DNA from 4 places in the Streptomyces sp. UC4497 genome. Region 4 is predicted to be linked to each of the others. Evidence: riboswitches for the same ligand, from Rfam matches in the RefSeq annotation. Region 4 holds a riboswitch; each other region holds the start of a gene.
The links. A riboswitch is a leader RNA that binds a small molecule or an ion and turns the genes downstream of it on or off. The one in region 4 is predicted to bind cobalamin.
Positions count from the first base shown of each region.

Region 1: it holds a riboswitch for cobalamin, as region 4 does, so the genes downstream of both, ACYSUO_RS00365 (ABC transporter substrate-binding protein) here and nicT (Nickel transporter NicT) in region 4, are expected to answer to the same signal.
Region 2: it holds a riboswitch for cobalamin, as region 4 does, so the genes downstream of both, ACYSUO_RS36260 (prenyltransferase/squalene oxidase repeat-containing protein) here and nicT (Nickel transporter NicT) in region 4, are expected to answer to the same signal.
Region 3: it holds a riboswitch for cobalamin, as region 4 does, so the genes downstream of both, ACYSUO_RS01080 (ABC transporter substrate-binding protein) here and nicT (Nickel transporter NicT) in region 4, are expected to answer to the same signal.

Region 1 covers NZ_JBTYHB010000001.1:105,325-110,115, forward strand. Annotated here, with positions in the region: gene ACYSUO_RS00360 (PI-PLC domain-containing protein) at 1-1,102, shown strand, start outside; cobalamin riboswitch at 1,155-1,344, shown strand; gene ACYSUO_RS00365 (ABC transporter substrate-binding protein) at 1,381-2,436, shown strand; gene ACYSUO_RS00370 (FecCD family ABC transporter permease) at 2,496-3,509, shown strand; gene ACYSUO_RS00375 (ABC transporter ATP-binding protein) at 3,506-4,282, shown strand; gene ACYSUO_RS00380 (L-threonylcarbamoyladenylate synthase) at 4,309-4,791, opposite strand, start outside.
Region 2 covers NZ_JBTYHB010000042.1:11,310-16,100, reverse strand. Annotated here, with positions in the region: gene ACYSUO_RS36275 (MBL fold metallo-hydrolase) at 1-989, shown strand, start outside; gene ACYSUO_RS36270 (hypothetical protein) at 1,117-1,362, shown strand; gene ACYSUO_RS36265 (flotillin family protein) at 1,377-2,555, shown strand; adenosylcobalamin-variant (AdoCbl-variant) riboswitch at 2,720-2,795, shown strand; gene ACYSUO_RS36260 (prenyltransferase/squalene oxidase repeat-containing protein) at 2,899-4,119, shown strand; gene ACYSUO_RS36255 (SCO2322 family protein) at 4,182-4,791, shown strand, end outside.
Region 3 covers NZ_JBTYHB010000001.1:253,759-258,549, reverse strand. Annotated here, with positions in the region: gene ACYSUO_RS01090 (ABC transporter ATP-binding protein) at 1-761, opposite strand, end outside; gene ACYSUO_RS01085 (FecCD family ABC transporter permease) at 758-1,810, opposite strand; gene ACYSUO_RS01080 (ABC transporter substrate-binding protein) at 1,891-2,946, opposite strand; cobalamin riboswitch at 2,977-3,118, opposite strand; gene ACYSUO_RS01075 (hypothetical protein) at 3,217-3,930, shown strand; gene ACYSUO_RS01070 (PepSY-associated TM helix domain-containing protein) at 4,099-4,791, shown strand, end outside.
Region 4 covers NZ_JBTYHB010000010.1:73,742-78,532, forward strand. Annotated here, with positions in the region: gene ACYSUO_RS16225 (GTP-binding protein) at 1-1,061, opposite strand, end outside; gene nicT (Nickel transporter NicT) at 1,206-2,324, opposite strand; cobalamin riboswitch at 2,356-2,571, opposite strand; gene ACYSUO_RS16235 (inorganic diphosphatase) at 2,576-3,079, opposite strand; gene ACYSUO_RS16240 (GNAT family N-acetyltransferase) at 3,145-3,636, opposite strand; gene rho (transcription termination factor Rho) at 3,666-4,791, opposite strand, start outside.

The sequences.
Region 1 (4,791 bases), on a different contig from region 4:
CACCGGCACCGCGCTGTGGGCCGCGCTCGTCCCCGTGCTCGCGGGGGCGCTTCTCGCGGGTGTCGGTCTGCTCATGAGGACCGGCCTCGCCGGCCGGGTCCCGCGGGTGGCGCGGGAGCGGCTCGGGTCGCCGCGGCGGGCGGTCGGCCTGGGGTTCGGGGCGACGTGCCTGGCGGTCGCGGGGATGGTGCTGATGCCGCTGGCCGCCTCCCCCGCGGCGGCCCGCGAGTGCGAGGGCAGCACCGAGCTGTGCGACCGGCCCTACGACGAGGTCGCTTATCTGACCTCGCACAACGCGATGTCGACGACGGCCGACAACTTCATCGGGCCGCTGCAGGACCCGCCCATCAGCACACAGCTGGACCATGGGGTGCGCGCGATGCAGCTGGACACCTACCGCTGGGAGACCCCCGAGGAGATCACCGAACGCCTGGACGACTCCGACTTCACGGCCGAGCAGCAGGCGCTGGTGCGGTCCGCGGTCAACCGGATCAATCCGCCGCGCAAGGGGCTGTGGCTGTGCCACGCGGTGTGCAGGGCCGGGGCGATCTCCCTGGTGCCGACGCTGCGCGAGATCGGCGACTGGATGAAGGACCACCCGAACGAAGTGGTCACCCTGATCGTCCAGGACGCGATCTCCGCCGAGGACACCCGAAAGGCCTTCCGCCAGGCCGGGTTGGACAAGCTGGTCCGCCGTCCCGACGCCGATCCGGCGAAGCCCTGGCCGACGCTCGGCGAGATGATCGACAGCGGCCGGCGCCTGGTCGTCTTCGCCGAGAAGGCGGACGGCCCGGCCCCCTGGTACCGCAACTTCTACCGCTACGGCATGGAGACGCCGTTCTCCTTCCGTTCCCCGGACCAGATGAGCTGCGTCCCCCACCGCGGCGGCGACGACAAACGGCTGTTCCTCCTCAACCACTTCATCACCAACAACGGCGGCAGCCGCATCGACGCCGGCGAGGTCAACGCCCGCCGCTACGTCCTCGACCGGGCACACCGCTGCGAACGCGAGCGCGGCAGGCCGGTGAACTTCGTCGCCGTGGACTACGCGACGATCGGGGACGCGCAGGGCGCGGTGGACGCGCTCAACGAGGGCCGCTGACCGGTTCCGACACTGCCGCCGGGACCACGATCGCCTGCGCGTGATAGTTTCGCCGAGCCAGTCGTACCTTTGTGTGTTTTTCTACGCACACGGGTCAGGGAATCCGGTGCGAACCCGGAACTGACGCGCAGCGGTGAGGGTGACGGGCGGAGCCACTGCCACTGGGTCGGCACATCGACCCGGGAAGGCGCTTCGCGCGGACGACCCCGAGTCCGAAGACCTGCTGGCGGCCTCCAGTGCCGCGTGGCATGGGGGCGGACCGTAGGCCGGCTCCGCGTATGAGCCCTGGACGCGAAGGAACTTCCGTGCTGTTCGCACGTCAACTCCGCCGATGCGCCCCGCTGTTGGCGGGCGCCCTGCTGCTCACCGGGTGCGGCACGACCGCCGCCACCGAGGACGGTGCCGACAAGGGCGGCGGTGTCACGCTCGACAACTGCGGCGAGAAGGTGCGGGTCGAGCACGCCCCGCGTCGCGCCGTCGCCCTCGACCAGGGCTCCGCCGAGATCATGCTCTCGCTCGGCCTCGAGGACCGGATGGTCGGCACCGGTACCTGGACCGACCCGGTCCCCAAGGATTTGGCGAAGGCCAACGCGAAGGTGCCGCGCCTGGCCGACCGCTACCCGTCGTTCGAGAAGGTCCTCGGCACCGAACCGGACTTCGCCGCGGCCTCGTTCACGTACACCCTCGGCAAGGGCGGTGTGGCGCCGCGCGCGGAGTTCGAGAAGCTCGGCGTGCCCACGTACCTCTCCCCCAGCGACTGCGTCGGCAAGGACAACGGCGGCGACGGGGACGGGGAGCGGACCAAGCGCCTGGGGCTCGACGTCGTGTACGGCGAGATCCGCGATCTCGCGCGCGTCTTCGACGTCGAGGAGCGCGGCGAGAAGCTGATCGACAAGCTCAAGTCCCGGGTCCGCAAGGCCACTTCCGGGGTCGACGCGCACGGCGTGGACGTCCTCTACTGGTTCGCCAACTCCGACTCGCCCTACATGGCGGGCTGTTGCGGCGCCCCCGGCGTCGTCACCAAGGAGCTCGGGGCGCGCAATGTCTTCGACGACACGCGCGCGGAGTGGCCGCAGGTCAACTGGGAGACGGTCGCCGATCGCGATCCGGACGTGCTGGTGATCGGCGATCTGACGCGCCGCTCGCAGTCGGCGGAGTCCGCGGCGCAGAAGATCAAGTTCCTGGAGTCCAACCCGGTCACCAAGCACATGACCGCCGTGAAGAAGAAGCGGTACGTGCGCCTGAGCGGACAGGCCATGAACCCGACCATCCGCACGGTCGACGGCGTGGAACAGGTCGCCGCGGGGCTGCGCGAGTTCGGCCTCGCCAAGTGACGGCTCGCACGGTTCCGGCGCCCGCGGTGACGGCGGCGCCCGCGAAGGCCTCTTCCCGGATCTCGCTGCGCGCCACGCTCGCCTGGGCGGCCGCCATCGCCGCGCTGTGCGCCTCCGTGGCCTTCGCCATCACGATCGGTCCCGCGCAGATCCGGGTCGGCGACGTGTGGGCCGCGGTGGGCGACCGGATGGGCCTCGCGACCTCGGACCTCTCGCCGATCCGGGACGGCATCGTATGGAATCTGCGGCTGCCGCGGACGCTGCTCGCGGCGGTGTGCGGGGCGGGGCTCGCGGTGTGCGGCACGGTGCTACAGGCGCTGCTGCGCAATCCGCTGGCCGATCCGTTCGTGCTCGGTGTCTCGTCGGGCGCGTCGACCGGGGCCGTGCTCGTCGTCGTGCTCGGGCTTGGCGGGGGCGCCATCTCGGTCTCCGGTGGCGCGTTCGTCGGCGCCGTCTGTTCGTTCGCGCTGGTGCTGGTGCTCAGTCACACGCTGGGCGGCAGCACGGACCGGGTGGTGCTGTGCGGCGTCGCGGCGATGCAGCTGTTCTCGGCGCTGACCTCGTTCGTCGTCCTGACCTCTGCGGACGCGGAGACGACGCGCGGCGTGCTGTTCTGGCTACTCGGCTCACTCAGCGGGGTCGGCTGGACCGAGGTGTGGCTGTGCCTGGCCGTGCTCGCCGTCACGCTCGTGGTGTGCCTGGCGTACGGGCGCACCCTCGACGCGTTCGCCTTCGGCGCGGAGGCGGCGGCCACCCTCGGGGTGCGGGTGGCCCGTACCCGGATCGTGCTGCTGTGCGTGACGGCGCTGCTCACGGCGGCCCTGGTCAGCGCGGCCGGCGCGATCGGCTTCGTCGGCCTGGTGCTGCCGCACGCGGCGCGCGCCCTGGTCGGTCCGGGGCACACCCGGCTGCTGCCGGTGACGGCGCTCGCGGGAGCCGTGTTCCTGGTGTGGGTGGACACGGTGGCGCGGACGGTGCTCGAACCGCAGGAGGTTCCGGTGGGTGTGGTGACATCGCTGATCGGTGTGCCGGCGTTCGTGCTGGTGCTGTACCGCGGGCGGGGTGTGCGGTGACGGCGGGGCTGCGCGCGGAGCGTGTGTCGTGGTCGCCGGGTGGCGCGCTGGTGCTCGACGGGGTGTCCGTGGCACCCGAGCCCGGCACCGTCACCGGAATCCTCGGCCCCAACGGCTCGGGCAAGTCGACCCTGCTGCGCCTGCTGTCCGGAGTGCTCGCCCCGGACAGCGGCGTCGTCACGCTCGACGGTGACCCGCTCGCCTCGGTGGGCCGCAGGCAGGCCGCGCGGCGCATCGCCATGGTGCAGCAACAGTCCGACGCCCAGGTCGAGTTGACCGTCGCCGACGTCGTACGCCTGGGCCGGGTCCCGCACCGCCGCGCCTGGCAGCCCGCGTCGGCGGCGGACGAGGCGGCCGTGCGCTCCGCCCTGGAGCGCAGCGGACTCGGCGACCGGGCGCACCGCCTGTGGCACACGCTGTCCGGCGGCGAGCGCCAGCGGGTGCAGATCGCGCGGGCGCTCGCGCAGGAGCCGCGCGAGCTGCTGCTCGACGAGCCGACCAACCACCTCGACATCCAGCACCAGCTCGAACTCCTCGACCTGATCGGCACGCTGGGCATCACGTCCGTCGTCGCCCTGCACGACCTGAACCTCGCCGCCACCTACTGCGCGCGGGTCGTCGTGCTGCGCGAGGGCCGGGTGGTGGCGGCCGGGGAGCCGGGCGACGTCCTGACCGAGGAACTGATCGCCGACGTGTACGGGGTGCGCGCCGAGGTCACCCGCCCCGGCGCCCGCCCGCACATCCGCTACCTGGGCACGACGTCGCCGCGCTGAGCCACCCGGGCCTCACTGGACCCGTGTCACTCGAAGCGCTCGGTGTCCCCGGCCCCGCGCCGTACGATCTCGGCCTCCCCACCGGAGAAGTCGATGACCGTGGTGGGCACGGTGCCGCAGTCGCCGGAGTCCACCACGGCGTCCACCTGGTGGTCGAGCAGCTCCTTGATCTCCCAGCCCTGGGTGAGCGGCTCCTCCTCGCCGGGCAGCAGCAGCGTGCTGGACAGCAGCGGCTCACCGAGCTCGGCGAGCAGGGCCTGCGTCACCACGTGGTCGGGGATCCGCACGCCCACGGTCTTCTTCTTCGGATGCTGCAACTGCCGCGGTACCTCGCGCGTCGCGGGCAGGATGAAGGTGTAACTGCCGGGCGTGGCCGCCTTGATGGCGCGGAACACGTCGTTGTCGATCTGGACGAACCTGCCGAGCTGGGCGAAGTCCTGGCAGACCAGTGTGAAGTGGTGCCGGTCGTCGAGCTGCCGGATGGTGCGGATCCGGTCGACTCCCGCCCG
Region 2 (4,791 bases), on a different contig from region 4:
CCGACAACCCGCTCGGCTTCACCCTCGTCTACCTGGTCGACACCGACGCGGGCCCGGTCCTCATCGACACGGGCTGGGACGACCCGACATCCTGGGACGCCCTGACCACCGGCCTGACCGCCTGCGGCACGAGCGTCGAGGACCTCACCGGCGTCCTGATCACCCATCACCACCCGGACCACCACGGCCTGTCGGAGAAGGTACGGGAGGCGTCCGGCGCCTGGATCGCGATGCACGAGGCGGACGTGGCGGTGGTCCGGCGCACCCGGGAGAACAAGCCGGAGCGCTGGTACGCGTACATGGTGCGGAAGTTGGTCGCGGCCGGTGCGCCCGAGGAGCACATTGCCCCGCTGATCGCGGCCCGCGACTCCGGCAAGCAACGCCAACTGCCGGGCTTCGCGCCCGCGTTGCCGGACCGCACCATCACCCCCGGCGACCTGCTCGACCTGCCGGGCCGCAGGCTGCGCGCGATCTGGACGCCGGGCCACACGCCGGGGCACGTATGCCTGCACCTGGAGGAGGAACACCCCGCGGGCCGCGCGGGCAACGGCCGCCTCTTCTCCGGCGACCACATGCTGCCCGGGATCACCCCGCACATCGGCCTGTACGAGGACCCCGACGACGCCACCGTCACCGACCCGCTCGGCGACTACCTCGACTCGCTCGAACGAGTGGGGCGGCTCGACCCGGCGGAGGTCCTCCCGGCGCACCAGCACACCTTCACCGATGCCCCGGCGCGGGTGGCCGAGTTGCTGGACCACCACGAGGACCGCCTGACCGGCCTCCTCGCCCTCCTCTCCTCCCCCCTCACCCCATGGCAGCTCGCCGAACGTATGGAGTGGAACCGCCCGTGGGCCCAAATCCCTTACGGGTCACGGACGATCGCGGTGTCGGAGGCGGAGGCTCACCTGCGCCGCCTGCAGAAGTCGGGCCGGGTGGAACAGGTCGCGGGCAGCGATCCGGTGACGTACCAAGCAAGCCCGCACTAGGTCCTGTCGTCGAACTCCCGCCCCAGGGAGGATCTTTGCCGTGCCCTGATGGAAGGCCCGCCCCCGCAGGCGTATGTTCTGGCCACAAGAGCTCGCACGAGCTGGAACGACAAGGGGGCGCCCGCCGATGACGCCGGACGAGGCTGTGGTCGGCCAAACGGGGAAGCTGGTTCTCGGCACACGTGGGGCCGCCGGTCCGGGTGAGGTGTTGGTGCAGGTCAGGGGCGGAACCGAGACCTTTCTCGCGTACTCGGACGAGCCCCTGGAGCGGGGCGCCACCGTGCTCGTGATCGAGTCCCGCGGCTGCCGGCAGGTCGTGGTCATGGCCTGGTCCGACCCTCTTCTCCCCGGCGGCGAGGGCGACGCCCGCTAAGGAGACGTACAGGCATGTTCGGATATCGCGTTCCCGCGCCCGACGAGGCGATGCTGATCTCGGGCGGCAGGCGGGGACTTGGGGGAGCGCCGTTCCGCGTCGTCACCGGACACGGGAAGTTCGTGCTCCCCGTGTTCCGCAAGACCCGCTTCCTGTCGCTCGCGATGAGCGAGGCGGAAGTCGTCGAGAAGTGTGTGACCAAGCAGGGCATCGCCCTGACCGTGCGCGCCGTGATCGCCTTCAAGGTCGGCAACGACCACGAGTCGATCGTCAACGCCGGTCAGCGCTTCCTCTCCGACCAGGACCAGATGTCGGTCCTCACCGGGCGCATCTTCGCCGGTCATCTGCGCTCGATCATCGGCTCGATGACGGTCGAGGAGATCGTGACCGAGCGGCAGAAGCTCGCCACGGAGGTCCTCGACACGTCGAAGGCCGAGATGGCGAAGATCGGCCTGCACGTCGACTCGCTGCAGATCCAGTCCATCGACGACGGCCAGACCGGGTACATCGAGGCGATGTCGCGCCCGCACAAGGCCGCGATCCAGCGGCAGGCGCAGATCGCGCAGGCGCAGGCCACGCAGGCGTCCGCCGAGGCGGAGCAGGCGGCGGCCCGCAAGCAGGCCGAGTACGCGCGGCAGACCGCGATCGTGCAGGCCGAGTACAGCGCCGAGGTGGACCGCGCCAAGGCGCAGGCCGAGCAGGCGGGTCCGCTCGCGCTCGCCCACGCCCAGCAGGAGGTCCTCGCGGCCCAGACCGAACTGGCCATGAGGCAGGCCGAGTTGCGGGAGAAGCAGCTGGTGTCGGAGGTCGTCAAGCCGGCGCAGGCCGACGCGGAGCGCATCCGCGTCCTGGCTCTCGCCGAGGCGGAGCGGATGAAGATCCAGGCGGAGGCGGCGGCGTCGTACGACCGGGTCGCCCTCGACCGCATGCTCATCGACCAGCTGCCGCAGATCGTGAAGGAGGCCTCGGCGGGTCTCGCCGGGGCGAACGTCAACGTTCTGAACGGGGCGGATGGTCTGGGCGAGATCGCGGCGGGCCTGGTCGGCCAGGGCCTCACCATCCTGGACTCGGTCCGCAAGAACCTCTCCGGCGAGGGGTCGGGGGGCTTCGGCTCGGCGGTCGAGCCCTACGTAGGCGCTCCGCGCGGCAGCGACGACGGCCCGGTGGACATTTCCAGCCCCGCCGGCGCTTGAGGCGCGGGGTCCGGGGCGGAGCCCCGAGGCCGTCACGCCGGTGCGGCATTTTCAGCCCCGCCGGCGTTTGAGGCGCGGGGTCCGGGGCGGAGCCCCGCGCGGGTGGCCGGGGCGGAGCCCGGGGGCCGGAGCCACCCCGCCGGGTACAGTAAAGACGTCGTCAGTACGTACGTACGAGGGGAAGCCGGTGCAAATCCGGCGCTGACCCGCAGCCGTGACAGCCGGAATGCCTCATACGTACGCGCTCGGCTCAGGACCGTCGAGGAATACGGAGCCGGAGCCGCCCGGTACCCCCGTGTGCCGCGCCGCCCCGCTCCCCGCAGGGAGAGGCACCCGCCCCACCATGAACATTCGCCGCAGCGCCGCGCTCGTCGCCGCGACCGTCGCGATCGGCGCCATGGGCGCGCAGGCCGCGAGCGCGGACAGCGCCTCCCCCTCGCCGAAGACGGTCGTCCCGTCGGGCCTCTACGGCAAGGGCGACCCCACGTACGACGGAGTCTGGCGGCAGTCGCTGGCGCTCGTCGCGCAGGACACCGTGGGCGTGAAGCCCGCGGCGAAGGCCGTCGACTGGCTGGCCGGGCAGCAGTGCGAGAACGGCGGCTTCGCCGCCTTCCGCGCCGAGCCCACCAAGCCCTGCGACGCCAAGACCAAGATCGACAGCAACGCCACCGCGGCCGCCGTCCAGGCCCTCGCCGCGGTCGGCGGCCGTGACGGCGAGGTCGCCAAGGGCGTCGACCGGCTGAAGAAGACCCAGAACGCCGACGGCGGCTGGGGCTACAGCCAGGGCATGGACAGCGACGCGAACTCCACGTCCGTCGCCATCGGCGCCCTCGTCGCGGCCGGTGAGAAGCCGTCCGAGGTGAAGTCGGGCAAGGGGAAGACCGGCACCGACGCCCTCGCCTCGCTCGCCCTCCCCTGCTCCAAGGGCAAGGACGGCGGCGCCCTCGCCTACCAGCCGGACAAGAAGGGCGAGCTCGCCGCGAACGCCGACGCCACCGCCGCCGGTGTGCTCGGCGCCCTCGGCACCGGCTTCGCGCCCGGCAAGGGCACGGCTCCGGACGCGTACACCTGCGAGGACGGCAAGAACGCGAAGGACATCGCGCACAACGGCGCCGTCTACCTGCAGAACCAGCTCGACACCCACCTCTACCTGAAGTCCCAGCTGGCCGGCGCCACCGATCAGCCCGACTACGGCAACACCGCCGACGCGGTCACCGCCGTCGCCGCGGCGGAGGGCGTCAAGGCCACGAAGGACTCGTACACCTGGCTGGAGAAGAACGCGAAGGGCTGGGCCGCGCAGACCGGACCCGCCGCCTACGCCGAGCTGATCTTCGCGGCGCACGCCACCGGCAACGACCCGCGCGACTTCGGCGGGACGGACCTGGTGAGCGCGCTCAACAAGACCGGCCCGGAGCCCGCCTCCACGAAGTCGTCCGCGTCGGACTCGGACGAGAAGAAGGACGACGGTGGCAGCGGTGCCAACTGGTGGATCATCGGCGTGATGTTCATCGCGGCCGTGGGCGCCGGTTTCCTGCTCAGCGGCCGCAAGAAGCAGCAGCCGTGACCGCGCGCAGGTCGGCCGGGCTCGGCGGGCTCGTCGTAGGACTGCTCGTCGCGCTCCTCGCCATGACCGTCGCCCCGGCGCAGGCTGCCGGGTACCGGTACTGGTCGTTCTGGGAGCAGGACGGCTCCAAGAACACCAAGAACACCTGGACGTACGCGACGGCGGGCCCCTCGCAGACCAAGCCGGACGACGGCGACGTGCAGGGCTTCCGGTTCGCGGTGAGCGCGGACTCGAAGGACGCGAAGCAGCCGCGCGGCGCCGCCGACTTCGACACGATCTGTTCCGGCACATCCGCCGGGGACGGCAAGAAGCGGATCGCGCTCGTCATCGACTCCGGCACGGCGGCCGACGCCCCGGGCGGCGAGACCCCGCCGAAGCCGCGCACCGCGTGCGCGCGGGTGGCCGAGAACGCGACGAGCGCCGACGCCCTCGCCGCCGTCGCGAAGCCGCTGCGCTACGACAGCAGCGCGATGCTGTGCGCGATCTCCGGCTACCCGAAGTCGGGCTGCGGCGAGCAGGTGTCCAAGGAGACGCCCGACAAGACGCCCTCGACGCCGTCCGCGAAGGACTCCGCCTCGCAGTCCGACGACGACGGCGGCCCCTCGGTCGGCCTCATCGCGGGCATCGCCGTGGTCGTCGTGCTCGGCATCGCGGCCGGCGTGCAGGCCCGAC
Region 3 (4,791 bases), on a different contig from region 4:
TACGTCACCTGCGGCCGACGCGTTCGCGGGTGGACGGCGACCTCGGCGGACACCTCGTAGACCTCGGAGAGAAGTCGTGGTGTGAGCACATCGCCCGGTGGGCCCGCGGCGACGACCTCGCCGGCGCGGAGTACGTACAGGCGGTCGCAGTAGTGGGCGGCAAGGTTGAGGTCGTGGAGGGCGACCAGCACCGTGGTGGGCAGGCGGCGCAGGGCCGAGAGGATCTCCAACTGGTGGCGGATGTCGAGGTGGTTGGTGGGTTCGTCCAGGACGAGCAGGGACGGTTGCTGGGCGAGGGCCCGGGCGATGAGGACGCGTTGGCGTTCGCCGCCGGAGAGGTGGTCGAAGGGGCGGTGGGCGAGGTCGGTGGCGTCGACGGAGGCGAGCGCCGCCTCGATCAGTTCGGCGTCCTCGGCCGTGTCGCCCGCCAGCAGGCGCTTGTGCGGGGCGCGCCCCATCGCGACGACCTCGCCCACCGTCAGGTCCACGTCGGCTCCGGCGTCCTGCACGACGGCGGCGACGGTTCGGGCGAGCCGGCGCACCGGCAGGTCCCACGCGTCGGCGCCGTCCACCCGCACCGTCCCCGCGTCCGGGCGCAGTACGCGGTAGACGGCCCGCAGCAGCGTGGACTTGCCGCTGCCGTTGGGGCCGACGAGGCCGATGGTCTCGCCGGGGCGGGCGGTCAGTGAGACGTCGTCGACGAGCCGCCGGGCGCCCGCGGTGAGCGTGACACCCTCGACGTCGAGCTCGGCCGCCGTCATCCGACACCTCCCGCGTTCCTGCGCCGGGCATCCCGTCGCATCAGCCACAGGAAGAACGGGCCGCCGCACAGCGCCGTCAGCACACCGACCGGGATCTCCATGGGCGCGGCGACCGTCCGCGCCGCGATGTCCGCCCACACGAGGAACACCGCCCCGCCGAGGGCGGCCGTCGGCAGCACGCGCCGGTGGTCGCCGCCGACGAGCAGGCGCACGATGTGCGGCAGCATCAGGCCGACGAAGCCGATCGGCCCGGCCGCCGCCACCAGCACACCGGTGACGAGCGAGACCAGGACGAACATGCGGGCACGGAAGCGCGCCACGTCCAGGCCCATCGTCGTGGCGGCCTCCTCGCCCGCGAGCAGCAGGTTCAGGTTCGGCGCCTGCACCATGAGGACGCCGATCCCGAGGAGCAGGGCAAGTCCCGGCAGCCACAGTGAGTTCCAGGACACCCCGCCGAGACCGCCCAGCGTCCAGGCGAGGACCGTACGTGCCTCGTTGCCGCGGTCCGTGGTGAGCAGCAGCAGGTTGAGCAGCGCGCTGAGAATCGACGCGACCGCCACACCGGACAGGATCAGGCGACTCGACGTGATGCGGCCGCCGGTGCGTGCGGTGGCGTAGACGAGGACGAGCGCACCGAGCGCGCCCGCGAACGCCGCCGCCGACAGCGACATCGCCCCGAACACACCGACCCCGAACACGAGGACCGCGACCGCGCCGAGCGAGGCGCCGGAGGAGACACCGAGAAGGTACGGCTCGGCGAGCGGATTGCGTACCAGTGCCTGCAGAGCGGTGCCGACGACCGCGAGACCGGCCCCGGTCACCGCGCCGAGCAGGACACGCGGCGCCCGCACGTCGAGCACGATCGTCTCCCGCGCCCGCGACCAGTCCGCGTCACCCCACCAGTCGGCGCCGAGCGCGTGCGTCACGATGCCCCACACCTCACCGGGCGGCACATGCACCGAGCCGATGGCGAGCCCGGCCGTGAGCGAGACGGCGAGCAGCGCGGTGAGCAGGACCAGGGTGGCGGTGAGTCTCGCGCCCTGCCCAATGTGCCCTCGTCGCCCGCCAGTTGGTCGCTTGTCGCCTGGTCGTTGGTCCGCCGAAACCTTGTCACCCACGACGGACGCCGTCACTTGAAGCTCTCCGGGTGCAGTCCGCGCGCCAGACCCTCCACCGCGTACGCCGACCGGACACCCACCAGAGTTGCGGTCAACGGCAGCACGACGAACCGCTTGTGCTTGATGGCGGGTACGTCCGCGAGCGCGGGCTGCGAGAGCAGGTACCGCTTCTTCTGCTCCACGCTCTTGTCGCCCGCGTAGTCGTAGATCGCGATGACCTCGGGTCCGCGGTCGACCACCTGCTCCCAGGAGACGTCGCCGAACACGTCGTCCAGATCGGCGAAGACATTGCGGCCGCCCGCCTCGTGGATCAGCTGCGTACAGAGGCTCTTGCCGCCCGCGGTGAACGCGGACTTGTCGCCGCTGTCGTACACGAACACGGGGACGTGCGGCTCGTCTTGGACGGCGGCGCGCGCCTTCTCGACCCGGTCGCGGAGGTCGGACACGAGGGCGTCGGCGCGGTCGGGGACCCCGAAGATCTTGCCGATGGTGCGTATCTCGGCGTAGGTGTCCCGCATGGTCACGTTCTTCTCGCCGCAGTACTCGCGGTTGAGGTACGTGTCGATGCCCGCGTCGGCGAACGCCTTGCGGGAGCGGCCCTCCTTCTCGTCGAACGCGCTGGAATAACCGCCGTAGACGAAGTCGGGTTCGGCTTCGAGGACCTTCTCGAACGAGGGCGCCCTCGCGGACAGCTTCGGAACCGACGCGTAGTCCTTGCGCAGGCTCGGCAGGACGGCCGAGTCGGGGAACGCCGTGCCGACCATGCGGTCCTTCAGGCCGAGGGAGAGCATGAGTTCGGCGGGGTGCTGATGGATGGTCACCACGCGCGAAGGCGGCTTGTCGTACGTCGTCCTGACGCCGCAGTTGTCGATGGTGACGGGGAAGCCCTTGGTGATGGACGACTGCGGGCCGCCGGCGCGCTCGGCGGCCGACCCGGACGGGCCGCAGCCGGCGGCGAGCACCGTCGCCGACAGCGCGACGACGGCGGCCCCGAAGCGCACGACGAAGCGCCGTCGTCGCACCCGGGGGAGAGAAAGGGAAGGGGGACGGCATGGACCGTCGTACACGTGAAGCCTCCTACGGAGTCCGCGCTCCTCGGAATAAGCCCGCGACGGGCCAGTGACCTGACTCCCGGGCAGTGCTGGCTCGCGCTGCCCGGTCACAGTGGCGGGACCGTGCCGGATTCGCACCGGCTTCCTGTCTCCCGTCGCGGCGATGACCTGGCGATAGTACGCAGTGGTGGGCGAAAGGCAAAGGTGAAGCAAAAGCGGGCGGACGGTGGGGGAGTTGACCACCTGCCGGTGATCACCGGTCGGCGGATGCCAAGATGGACCGCCATGACTACAGGCTGGGGTGCCCGCGCCGGACGGGCCGCGGTGTTCGCGGCCGTCTGCGTGCTGCTTACAGCTCTCGCGCACACGCTGATGTCCGGTGACACCGTGCCTTGGTGGGCGTTGGCCACCGGCCTCGTGGTCATCGGTGGTGCGGCCTGTGTGCCGGCCGGGCGTGAGCGTGGACTCCTGCCGGTCGTGGGCCTTGCCGTGGCCGCACAGGCGGCACTTCACCTCTTCTTCTCGTGGGCGCAGGTCCTCGCGCACCCGGCCGCGTCGGGCGGCTCCGTCGCAGGCCGGTGGCTGGACCAGGTGCTGTGCCGTGTGCCCACGGCCTCCATGCCGGCCGACCCCATGGGCGGCATGAGCGGCATGCACGGCATGGCCGGCATGGCCGGCATGGCGAACATGCCCGAGATGGAGTCGCACGGTCATGACATGGGCGGCATGTCACCGTCCGGCATGCTCGTGGCCCACCTGCTGGCCGCCGTGCTGAGCGGCCTCTGGCTCGCGTACGGCGAGCAGGCCGCGTTCCGCATCGCGAGGTCCGTCGTCGGTCGGCTCGTCGCGCCCCTGAGGCTCCCGTTCCGCCTTCCGGCTCCGCCGCACCGGCCGCGCGTCCAGGTCCGCCGCACGCGGCGCGATCGTACGCCCCGTGACCTCCTTCTCGCCGACACGATCACCTCCAGGGGCCCGCCTGCAGGGAACGCTGTCGCCTGACGACAGCCGGTTCGCCCGAGGCTGCGCCGCACCCTCGGGCGTCGGCCGTGCGCACACCCCGAGCGGGCCCGCGCGGTCGAGTCCCCATGCAACGCACCGGATCCGGATGCGCCCAGGGCCGAACGGCCCGCGCCCGGACTCCGTGCTGCCCGAAACTGGAGGACCACGTTGTCCATCACCTCCGAAACCTCCGACACCTCTGAACCGCGCCCAGCGGAAGAGAGCCGGCACGCACCGCCGTCGCCGCCCGCCGACCGGTCGACCTGGGCGTCGCTGCGCCCGCTGGTGCTGCGACTGCACTTCTACGCCGGGGTGTTCGTCGCCCCGTTCCTGTTCGTCGCCGCGGTCACGGGCCTGCTCTACGCGGGCTCGTTCCAGGCCGAGAAGATCGTGTACGCCCATGAGCTGAACGTCCCCGTGGGCAAGTCCGAGCTGCCGATCGCCGATCAGGTCGCCGCCGCCCGCAAGGCACATCCGGAAGGAGACATCAGCGCGGTACGGCCTTCCCCTGAGGCCGGGGCGACGACCCGAGTCATGCTCGCCGGCGTGCCGGGAGTCGACGCCGACTACACGCTCGCGGTGTTCGTGAACCCGTACAACGGGGAGGTGCGCGGCGCCCTCGAACAGTACGGCTCGACGGGCGCGCTGCCGCTGCGCACCTGGATCGACGAGCTCCACCGCGACCTCCACCTCGGCCAAGTGGGCCGTCTCTACAGCGAGTTCGCGGCGAGCTGGATGTGGGTGATCGCGGGCGGTGGCCTCGTCCTCTGGTTCTCCCGGCGCCGTTCCCGTCGCGCGATCCGCGGCGCGACCGGCCGCAGGCGCACCCTGTCGCTGCACGGATCGGTGGGTGTCTGGGCG
Region 4 (4,791 bases):
GTCGGCGGAGCGAAGTGGTGCTCCTTGACCGGGACGTGGGGCTCGCCGAGGTCGTCGCCGACGCGCACACCGCCGAGTCCCCACAGGCGCGCCACTTGCCCGGGGCCCGCCTCCGTGCGTGGTGTGTCCGCGCCGTCCGCGAAGACGCGTACGGACGTCACTCGGTCCTCCCCGCCACCGGGCAGCGCGAGCCGTTCGCGCACCCGCAGGGTCCCGGTGAACACGCGGGCGTACGCGATCTTCTCGCCGGCCGGACCGCGCTCCACCTTGAACACGCTGGCGGACAGCGGCAGTTGGGGCCTTTCCTCGGCGGGAGGGAGCAGTCGCGTGATGCCGTCCACGAGGGCGGGGATCCCCGCCCCGGTCATCGCCGAGCCGAAGTACACGGGATGCGCCTCGGTGCGCGCCGTCTGCTCGGCGAGCGCGTCGCGCAGCCGGCCGTACGTGACCGTCCCCTCGTCCTTGACGTACGCCTCCAGCAGCGCGTCGTCGTGGGCGGAGAGCACGTCGACCAGGCGGGCGCGGTGCTCCGCGTCCTGGGCGGCGTAGGGGGCGCAGAGCGCGTCCCGGCCGCCGAGGCCGTGCGGCACCGTGTTCATCGGGACCACGGCAGGGGTGAGTTTGTGCCGCAGGTCGTCGAGGAGCGCGGCCTCGCGGGCGCCGCCGCGGTCGACCTTGTTCACGAACACCAGCGTGGGGATGCGCAGCCGGCGCAGCGTCCGCATCAGGACGCGGGTCTGCGCCTGCACACCCTCCACGGCGGAGACGACGAGCACGGCCCCGTCGAGGACCCCGAGCACCCGCTCGACCTCGGCGATGAAGTCCGGGTGGCCCGGTGTGTCCACGAGATTGACGTGGGTGTCGCCGAGCGGGAACGACGCCACGGCGGACTTGATGGTGATGCCGCGCCGGCGCTCCAGGTCGAGGGAGTCGGTACGGGTGCTCCCGTCGTCGACCCGGCCGAGTTCGTCGATCACCCCGGCGGTGTGCAGGAGCCGCTCGGTCAGGCTGGTCTTACCGGCGTCGACGTGCGCGAGAATACCCAGATTCAATGTGTGCACTGACAGTCATGTCCTTGGGGGAGAGGGCAGTGGCCTTCTGAAGGAACATGTCTGCAGAGCGCATGAATCGGTCCTCACGGTAGGGGCGCGCGGGGTTGCCCGCTGCGTTCAGTGCAGCAGGGGCCGCGCGCCCCGGCAACCGAATTACGCGCCGTCGGCCACCCGCGCCGACCACCGCTGCTCGACCCGCGCCAGGCGCCAGTAGGCGATCGCCGCCGCCCACACGACCACGAACAGGCCCACGATCACGTACCCGACGTTGTCGAGGTCGAGACCCGCGATCCAACCGGTCACCGCGTCGCTCAGGTCGAGCTTGTCGTGCAGGACGCCGACGAGTTCGATCGTGCCGATGAAGAACGCGACGGCGATCGACAGACCGGTGATGGTGAGGTTGTAGAACACCTTGCGCACCGGATTGGAGAACGCCCACTGGTAGGCGAAGTTCATGAACGTGCCGTCGAGTGTGTCGAACAGGCTCATGCCCGCGGCGAACAGCAGCGGCAGGCACAGGATCGCGTACCACGGCAGGCCCGCGGCGGCGCCGCTGCCCGCCATCACCATCAGCGTCACCTCGGTCGCGGTGTCGAAGCCGAGGCCGAAGAGGAAGCCCAGCGGGAACATCTGGCCGGGGCGGGTGATGGACTTGGTGAAGCGGCCGAGGATCCGGTTCATGAACCCGCGGGAATCCAGGTGCTCCTCGAGCTTCCGCTCGTCGTAGGAGCCCGCGCGCATCGCCTTGAATACCTTCAAAATGCCCATCAGGGCAACGAGGTTGAGTGCGGCGATGAGATACAGGAACGAACCGGAGACGGTGGTGCCGACGACGCCGAGCACCTGGTGGGTGCGCGAGTCGTCGTTCATCAGGGTGCCCGCGAGGGCCGCGCCGCCCGCGACGAGCGCCGCCATCGCGACCACCACGCTGGAGTGGCCGAGCGCGAACCAGAAGCCGACCGAGACGGGCCGCTTTCCGTCCGCCATCAGCTTGCGGGTGGTGTTGTCGATGGCCGCGATGTGGTCGGCGTCGAAGGCGTGCCGCATGCCGAGCGTGTACGCGGTGATGCCGAGGCCGATTCCGAAGGCCTTGTTGTCGACTTCGTAGTGCTCGGGGACGACGAGCAGGAACAGCACGCCGAACGCGACGACGTGCAGCGCGGCAATCACCGCGATCAGGCCGGCCGTGCGCAGCGTGTCCTCGCGGCGCCAACGGAAGGCAGGGGGAGGGGAGTTCAGGGCAGGGGTCGGGGAGTTCCCGGGCAGGGTCATGCGTCGATCACGCTCCAGCACCTCGTGGATCACTTCGTGAGATGCCGCGGCCGGTCTCCTGGCTTACGGGCGTGCCCGCCGCTCCGGCCTTCCCAGCGGCCGACGGCCGCCAGTGGCGTACAGGGTGGAACGGCGCGCTCCGGACGTCGCTGTCCGAAACCCGATCACAGTGGCGAGGGCCGCTCCGGAATGGGCCCCTGAAGGGCCGTCACCGGTCTTCCCGAGCACCACGGCGCCGACCACCCTACTACCTACCCCGAAGCACGTTCGCGGGCCCGGTGGATCTCCTTGTACGCCTTCTCCCGGCCCTCCCAGTGGGAGCCGTCGACCGATTTTCCCGGCTCCAGATCCTTGTAGACCTCGAAGAAGTGGGTGATCTCCAGGCGGTCGAACTCGGGGATGTCCTCGATGTCCCGGATCGCGTCGTGCCGTGGATCGTGCGCGGGAACGCACAGCACCTTCTCGTCCGGGCCCTTCTCGTCGCTCATGACGAACATGCCGATCGCCCGGCACTCGACGACGCAGCCGGGGAACGTCGCGTCGCCGGTCAGGACGAGCGCGTCCAGCGGGTCGCCGTCGCCGCCGAGCGTGCCCTCGATGTAGCCGTAGTCCGCGGGGTACTGGGTCGACGTGAACAGCATCCGGTCGAGCCGGATCCGCCCGAGATCGTGGTCCATCTCGTATTTGTTCCGTGAGCCCTGTGGGATCTCCACGGTCACGTCGAACGCCTCGGCGTGTGCCTGGCTGCTGCCCAATGTGGCCTCCTTGCCGCATTCCGACGCCCACGAGTGTGCGCCGTGCCGGGCAAGGGCGGAACCCCTCAGGCGGCCGGGGGAATGGGGAATTCGAGTTCGGGCCGGTCCCAGGCGACGGCCGGCGGGCGCGCGGGCACGGTGCCGGTGCGGTGCGCGCCCATGGAGCGGTAGAAGCCCTCGGCGGGCGGGTGCGCGACGACGCGGACGTGGTCGAGGCCCGCGGCCAGCGCCTGCTCCCGCATATGGTCCACCAGCAGCCGCCCGATGCCCCGGCCCTGCGCCTCGTCCGCGACGAACATCAGGTCCAGCTCCGGCGGCTCGGCGAGCAGCGCGTAGAAGCCGAGCACCCGCTCGTCGGCCGGATCCACCGCTACGTAGACATGGTGCGCCTCTACGTAGTCCGGGCCCACGCGGTAGCCCGCGACCATGGAGGCGTAAGGGTCCCGGTAGGCGCCGGAGTTGCGCACGAGACGGGTGAGGCGCCGGGCGTCCTGGGCGGTGGCCCGCCGGACGGTGATCGGGGGACCCCCTCCGCGGCGCGTAATGCTCGCGTTCATGGGTCGAGTATTACGTATCCGGGGCGGGGTCAGGCCGCGGGCACGGTGGACTGCGCCTGGCGCAGGAACGTGGCGTTGTCCGGGGTCTGGCGCAGCTTGTCGAGCAGGGCCTCGTAGGAAGCGGCCGGGTCCCGGCTCTGCAGGGCGCGCCGCAGCCCGCGGACGACGCCCAACTCGGCGGCGGGGAGCAGGAGTTCCTCGCGGCGGGTGCCGGAGGGGGTGAGCTCGACGGCCGGGTGGACGCGGCGCTGCGCGAGGAGGCGGTCGAGGCGCAGCTCCATGTTGCCGGTGCTCTTGAGCTCCTCGAAGTAGTAGTCGTCGGCGCGGGAGCCGGTGTCGACGAGGGCGGTGGCGAGGATGGTCAGCGAACCCGCCTCCTCGGCGTCGCGGGCCGCGCCGAAGAAGCGCTTCGGGCCGTGCAGGGCGGCCGCGTCCACGCCGCCGGACAGGGTGCGGCCGCTGGTGGCGGCCGCGTTGTTGTACGCCCGGCACAGGCGGGTGAGGGAGTCGAGGAGGATCACCACGTCGCGGCCCTGCTCGGTGAGGCGCTTGGCGCGCTCCACCGCGAGTTCGGCGAGCGCGATGTGCGCCTTCGCCGGCTGGTCGAACGTCGAGGCGTACACCTCGCCGCGCACGGAGCGGCGCATGTCGGTGACCTCTTCGGGGCGCTCGTCGACGAGCACCACCATGAGGTGGGCCTCGGGATGGTTGGCGGCGAACGCGGCGGCGAGCTGCTGAAGCAGGACCGTCTTACCGGTCTTCGGCGGGGCGACGAGGAGGCCGCGTTGCCCCTTGCCGACGGGCGTGAACAGGTCGACGACCCGTCCGGCGAGCCCCGCGGCCGGGTGTTCGAGGTGGAAGCGTTCGCTGGGGTGGAGCGGCGTGAGGTCGGCGAAGCGCGGGCGTCCGCGGGTGGCGTCCGCCGGGGCGCCACCGATGGTCTCGACGTGCGCGAGGCTGCGCGGCCTGCCGCACGTCCCCTCGACGAAGTCGCCCTTGCGCAGGCCGAGTTGGCGGATGAGGTGGGCGGGTACCTGGACGTCGTGCGGTGTGGGGATCAGGTCGGCCGCCCGCAGGAAACCGGGCCCGTTCCCGCCGATGTCGAGGACGCCGGCGGCGCGGACGGGTTCTTGGGGTGTGGCGGTGGTGGTGCTC